DNA from 2 places in the Mesorhizobium sp. P2_D6 genome. Region 2 is predicted to be linked to the other one. Evidence: predicted binding sites of a transcription regulator. Region 2 holds the regulator's gene; the other holds the start of a gene.
The links. Region 2 encodes HrcA, which represses chaperone genes, less so after heat shock. Its sites were predicted from a motif close to GTTAGCACTCNCNNNNNGNGAGTGCTAAC; they were not measured.
Positions count from the first base shown of each region.

Region 1 (3,416 bases), on a different contig from region 2:
GCACCGCCGACGCGGATCACCGCAACGCCGCCCGCGAGCTTCGCGAGACGTTCCTGCAACTTCTCCTTGTCGTAGTCCGAGGTGGTCTCCTCGATCTGCTGCTTGATCTGGGCGACGCGGCCCTGGATTTCGGCCTTCTTGCCGGCGCCGTCGACGATGGTGGTGTTCTCCTTGGAGATCGACACCTTCTTGGCGCGGCCGAGCATGTTGAGGCCGACATTCTCGAGCTTGATGCCGAGGTCTTCCGAGATGACCTGGCCACCGGTGAGGATGGCGATGTCTTCCAGCATGGCCTTGCGGCGATCACCGAAGCCCGGAGCCTTGACGGCGGCGATCTTCAGGCCACCGCGCAGCTTGTTGACGACCAGCGTGGCCAGAGCCTCGCCTTCGACGTCTTCCGAGATGATGAGCAGCGGCTTGGAGGTCTGCACGACGGCTTCGAGAACCGGCAGCATGGCCTGGAGGTTGGAGAGCTTCTTCTCGTGCAGCAGGATGTAGACGTCCTCGAGCTCGGCAACCATCTTGTCGGCGTTGGTGACGAAGTAGGGTGAGAGATAGCCGCGGTCGAACTGCATGCCTTCCACGACTTCGAGTTCCGTCTCGGCAGTCTTGGCTTCCTCGACCGTGATGACGCCTTCGTTGCCGACCTTCTGCATCGCTTCCGCGATCATCTTGCCGACCGACTCGTCGCCATTGCCGGCGATCGTGCCGACCTGGGCAACCTCTTCCGAGGTCTTGATCTTCTTGGCGTTCTTGATCAGCGTCGCGACGACGTCGGTCACGGCAAGATCGATGCCGCGCTTCAGGTCCATCGGGTTCATGCCGGCGGCAACCGCCTTGTGGCCTTCCTGGACGATCGACTGCGCCAGAACGGTCGCGGTCGTGGTGCCGTCGCCGGCGATGTCGTTGGTCTTCGAAGCGACTTCGCGGACCATCTGTGCGCCCATGTTTTCGAACTTGTCTTCAAGCTCGATTTCCTTGGCGACGGTGACGCCGTCCTTGGTGATGCGCGGGGCGCCGAACGACTTGTCGATAACGACGTTGCGGCCCTTGGGGCCGAGCGTCACCTTCACCGCGTCGGCGAGGATGTTGACACCGCGCAGCATGCGCTCGCGGGCGTCACGGGAGAATTTTACGTCTTTGGCAGCCATTTTTAACTCCTGGGCATTTCGCCCGAAATTCAGATTGGATGGTACGGATGAAAGGCAGCGGCGTGTTAGCCGATGATGCCCATGATGTCGGCTTCCTTCATGATCAGAAGGTCTTCGCCATTGAGCTTGACTTCGGTGCCCGACCACTTGCCGAACAGGATACGGTCGCCAGCCTTGACGTCCAGCGGGACCAGCTTGCCGGCTTCGTCACGAGCGCCGGAGCCGACAGCAATGATCTCGCCTTCCTGCGGCTTTTCCTTTGCCGTATCCGGGATGATGATCCCGCCGGCGGTCTTGGATTCGGATTCGACCCGGCGAACGACCACGCGGTCATGAAGCGGGCGGAACTTCGACTTTGCCATTTTTTCTTCCTCGATGAGAACGGTGAGAAAAGCGTCCGGCGACGCCGGATAACTTACAAAGCTCGGCTATGCCGGCCTGCGGTTAGCACTCACCAAGGGCGAGCGCTAACAATGCGACGAGATAAGCCCTAGGCTGGGGCTAGTCAAGACAAGAGGGTGGGCGATCACGATTTTCCGGACGATGCAGCCCTGAAAGAGTCGAGCCAATCGATGGTGTTCGGAGGCTCGACCCACAGGATGAATCCACCCTGCGGATCGGTAACCATTGTGCCTTCCGCGATCTGCCAGCGCGCTTCGTCGCACCGTAGAGAGCGAGGTGAGGGGCTGAGCATTTGGTAGCGCCGAGACGTGCCGAGCTTTTGCGTGGAGTGGCCATGCGGGATGTCTCCTTTAGCATCATCTCCCGCACCAGAGGCTTGCCCGTTCATGGGACTGTATTTCTATCCACAGGGTGGATGCATCTCATCGAAACAAACGATTTTATCAATCTTCCGGAATCTCGCGTTTGACGTCAGCACCTCACACGCCCTGATCGCCCGCTCCCCTCACCAGAGCGGCAGATTTTTTGCAGAGGTACTCGGACTGAATACGCGTTCCCATTCACGTTAGTTGTGGATAACAAGGCTGAATTAACATGCAAAATCTGCGCATCTAAATCGATTTGAGCAATCACGGACGTTGCGGACCAGAATCGCCGTCACCCTGAAATCGACAAGGCATCGGCTATCCCAAAATCGGGGCTTGACGTTACGTAAGGTCCTATGTTTTCCGATGTGCGGGAACGACTTCCAGTCTCAGCCCAAGGGCAACGAAAATGAGGGGCAGCAATGGTGGCTGGCGAACCTAATGACGTGCGGGTCAAGCGTTGTAGTGGGGGATGGGTTGTTCATATTGTCGAGGACGGCAAACTGACAGTTCTTCGGTTCAAGACACAGTTTCCCGCCGAAAATTACGCCGATGGCCAACGAGCCAGGCTCGGTCTTGCTGCCAAGCCACCGATCGACGAACCTGATATGTAACGCGATCAGGCGTCGGATGGCTGGCGAGCCTTGGCGCCGGCGGGAAACACTTTGCCGAAGGCCCACCTCAATGCTGCTTGCGGCCGTTCGGCTAGCCATATTCGCGATGATGGTTGGCACCGCTGCCGATGCGGAAGACGGTGGCCTGCTTGATCGACACGGCGGCAAAGATCATGAAAAGCCAGGTCGTCAAGGACCCAGCCGCGGCGCTTGAGAAAGCAGAAAGAATTTGCAAGCCGCCACCGCAAGTAACCTGAGACAAGGGTCAGACATGCAAACCGCTGTTCGCGGATCAGCAGCTGCGAGACATTGCGCCATCCCACGAAGGCCCACGGTGCCCAAGGCGCAGTGGGCATCGGCCCTTTTTCAGCAACTTCGTCGAGTCTTAGACCAGACGCTCTTCAGTGCCGAGGCTCGCACATCTGCGGAGCGCGGCTCACGCCCCGGAAACCAAGGCTGGAATTGCCAAAGCTTCATTCGCCTCATCAAGGATCGAGAAACTGTAACGGCCGTCTGTGTCAAGATCGACGGAGTAGCTCAGGCGGTCGAGTATGTAGTTATCCTGGTCGAACGTGACGATGCGCGGCTTCAGCGAGGTGATATGCACTTCGTCCAGGTAGATGGAGTTGCAGACGATAATTGGGTCGTCGGGCTGACAGGTGCGAGCCGCCGCTCCGTTGAGGATGCAGCACCGTGAACCGCGCTCGCCGAGGATGACATAGGTCGAAATCCGCGCACCGGAATTCTTGTTCCATATCTCCACGAATTCCATCGGCAGGATCCCGGCTGCCTCGCAGTGGTCGGGGTCGAGCGTTATCGAACCATGGTAGTTGAGGTTCGCTTCGGTGACGTGGATGCCGTGCAGCTTGCCGGCGACTAGTTTT
Region 1 is NZ_JBFUEG010000014.1:53,103-56,518, forward strand. It holds gene groL (chaperonin GroEL) at 1-1,151, opposite strand, end outside; gene groES (co-chaperone GroES) at 1,217-1,513, opposite strand; gene panD (aspartate 1-decarboxylase) at 2,969-3,416, opposite strand, start outside.
Region 1: groES (co-chaperone GroES) is a predicted target of HrcA. The motif match lies at 1,595-1,623, and genes of this name have one in related genera.

Region 2 (3,416 bases):
CGGTCATACCCGAACAATTGCGCAGGCCGGTGGCGACGATGCGGCCATTCTTGCCGTCAGCGTCGAAGGCCAGCACGTCGGCACGGCCGCCCTCCCGGCCCCAGGCGGCACCCAGCGGCATCGATTTGGCCCAGGCGTCGAGGCCGCCACGCGGTTCCTTCCCCGTGCCCTCGGCGACATTCGATCTGGACCCGACCGAGACATAGAGCGTCTTGCCGTCAGCCGAGAAGGCGATGTCGCGGGTCCAGTGGCCGCCCGACGGGATGTCGGGGACGATTGTCTCCGCTTCGCCTGAGGCTTTCAGGTCGCCGTCGCGATAGGCAAAGCGCACCACGCTGTCGGTGTTGGCGATATAGACCCATTGCGGCTTGTCGCCCGGCGGGTAGAAGGCGATGCCGTAGGGCTGGTTGAGATCGCCGGCGAAAATGCCGTCCTCGGTCGGCTTCGCGCTGTCCTTGGCCAGCCGATAGACGCGGATCTGGTTGGCGTGGCTGTCGGCAACGAACAAATCGCCATTCGGCGCCACGCGCACGACGCGCGGATTGGCGATGCCGGAGGCGATCAATTCGGCCGAGAAGCCGGGCGGCAGGACGGGCTTGGCGCCTTCGGGCCGATCGCCGAGGCCGGCGCCGTTGGAGGCGGATTCAGTAAGATAGGGCTTTTGCAGATCATCCGGCTTGATCAGCCGGCGCACGCCCGGTTTGTCCGCCTTCCAACCGCCGAAAGCGTCCTTGCCGGTCAGCAGCGGTTGATCGGCTTGCTGAGCGACGGCACTGGTGGCCACAAGCAGGGCAAGGCTCGCGAAGCCGGCAATCCGGATCACGCTGTCCTCCTCGAATTCACGCCAGTTGGGGCGTCATGCAAAGAAGAGATATCGTGCGAGCGCCACAAAAGAGAAGCGTGCGCGCAGATTCAAGCGAAACCCGTCAGCTGTCTTCTTCCTCGACATCGAGATCGTCGTCGAGCCGCTTTTCCAGCGCGACGAGATCGTCCGGCAGCGGCAGGCCCATGGCGCGCATTTCGCGGAGTTTTTCGCGCAGTTGCTCCTGGATTTCGTGCTCGTCCTCGGGCTGGTTGACCATTTCCTCGAGCAGCAGACTGATCTGGGCCTTGAACGATTCAAGCGCCATTCTGCGCCCTCCTTTGCGGTGATGCCGGCTTCGGACTTATCTCAACATCCGGGTAATCAATTGGGCAGTGTAGTCGACCATGGGCACGATGCGGGCATAATTCAGCCTGGTAGGGCCGATGACGCCGAGCGCGCCGACGACCCGGGCATCCTTGTCGCGGTAGGGCGCCACCACCAGCGACGAGCCGGAGAGCGAAAACAGCTTGTTTTCCGAGCCGATGAAGATGCGCACGCCGGGGCCGTCCTCGGCGAGGTCGAGCAGCTGGATCAGCCCGTCCTGCGTTTCCAGGTCCTCGAACAGGTGCCTGAGCAATTCGATGTCGGCCTGGGCGGTGACATTTTCGAGCAGATTGGCGCGGCCGCGCACGATGAGACGCGCCGGCAGGCCGCTGTCGGCGCCCGCCCACACCGCCAGGCCTTTTTCGACGAGATCCTGCGACAGCGTGTCGAGGGCGGCCCTGGTCTCGTCCTTGATACGAGCGATCTCGATGCGCGCCTCAGCGAGCGTGCGGCCCCTGATATGGGCGTTTAGGAAGTTGGAGGCTTCGTGCAGTTGCGAGACGGTGATGCCGGCCGGCAGGTCGACGACACGGTTCTCGACATCGCCGTTCTGCGACACCATCACGGCCAGCGCCTTGGTCGGCTCAAGCTGGATGAACTCGATGTGCTTCAGCGCCACCTCGTTCTTGGTGGCCAGCACCAGGCCGGCGCCGCGCGACATGCCCGACAGCATCTGGCTGGCCTCGGTCAGCATGTGTTCCAGCGTCGCGCCCGAGCCGGAGGCGCGCACCTGCGCCTCGATGACGCGGCGTTCCTCGTCGGAAAGATCGCCGAGCTCCATGAAGGCATCGACAAAGAAACGCAGGCCCGTCTGTGTCGGCAGCCGCCCGGCCGAGATGTGCGGGGCATAGATCAGGCCGAGATGTTCGAGATCGCTCATCACATTGCGGATGGTGGCCGGCGACAGCGACGACGGCAGGATGCGCGACAGGCTGCGCGATCCCACAGGCTCACCATCCTTGAGGTAGGAATCAACGATGCGCCGGAAAATGTCGCGCGAGCGCATGTCGAGCGACTGCAGCGCGGGTGCCAGCAGACTGGGTTCGGTGACTGCCTTGGTCATTCGGGCCAAAAACCTCCGGCTAAAGGATATAGACTTCCTTCGCCCCTGCGCAACCCGCTGCCGCACTTGCGGTCAGCGGCGTCTGTTCCAGATCGCCCGCTGCCGCGTTTGCGGCCAGCGGCGTCGCTCTTGCGATCGCCCAATGCCGTATGCGGTCACGGCGCCGCGTTTGCGGCCATTTTCCTTTGCGCCATGGGCTGCATGCGTCTACAAGCCGCCCACGCAACCGCAAAAAGAACAGAAAGAGGCCTCGATGCGCCCCTCCAAACGCCAAGCCGACGAAATGCGCGCCATCTCCTTCGAGCGCGGCGTGTCCAAACACGCCGAAGGCTCGTGCCTAGTGAAATTCGGCGACACGCATGTTCTGTGCACGGCGAGCCTGGAGGAAAAGGTGCCGGGCTGGATGCGCAATTCCGGCAAGGGCTGGGTGACGGCTGAATACGGCATGCTGCCGCGCTCGACGGGCGAACGCATGCGCCGTGAAGCTTCTGCCGGCAAACAAGGCGGCCGCACGCTGGAGATCCAGCGGCTGATCGGCCGTTCGCTGCGCGCGGTCGTCGACCTGCAGGCGCTGGGCGAACAGCAGATCACCGTCGACTGCGATGTCATCCAGGCCGATGGCGGCACCCGCACGGCCTCGATCACCGGCGGCTGGGTAGCGCTCTACGATTGCCTGCGCTGGATGGAAGCACGGCAGATGGCCAGCATTGCCAAAGTGCTGAAAGACCATGTCGCGGCAATTTCCTGCGGCATCCATGACGGTCAGCCGGTCATCGATCTCGACTATATCGAGGATTCGTCGGCCGGTACCGACGCCAATTTCGTCATGACCGGCAAGGGCGGCATCGTCGAGATCCAGGGCACCGCCGAGGGCGAGCCTTTCTCCGAAGGGCAGTTCGCGGAGCTGATGGGTCTGGCCAAGAAGGGCATCCAAAGGTTGGTGAGTTTGCAGCAGATGGCTGTGGCCTGATTGAATTTACTGCGATGACGTCGGCGATCCTTCACACCCCCCTCTGGCCTGCCGGCCATCTCCCCCGCAAGGGGGGAGATCAGAGGTTGCTACCGTTTTCGCCAACCATCAACGTTGAGACGCCGCCAGCGGAACTGCCAATCTTCCCCCTTGCGGGGGAGATGCCCGGCAGGGCAGAGGGGGGTGCCTCGTGA
Region 2 is NZ_JBFUEG010000019.1:84,432-87,847, reverse strand. It holds gene AC1D1L_RS28330 (PQQ-dependent sugar dehydrogenase) at 1-823, opposite strand, end outside; gene AC1D1L_RS28325 (hypothetical protein) at 927-1,130, opposite strand; gene hrcA (heat-inducible transcriptional repressor HrcA) at 1,167-2,252, opposite strand; gene rph (ribonuclease PH) at 2,506-3,222, shown strand; gene AC1D1L_RS28310 (VOC family protein) at 3,413-3,416, shown strand, end outside.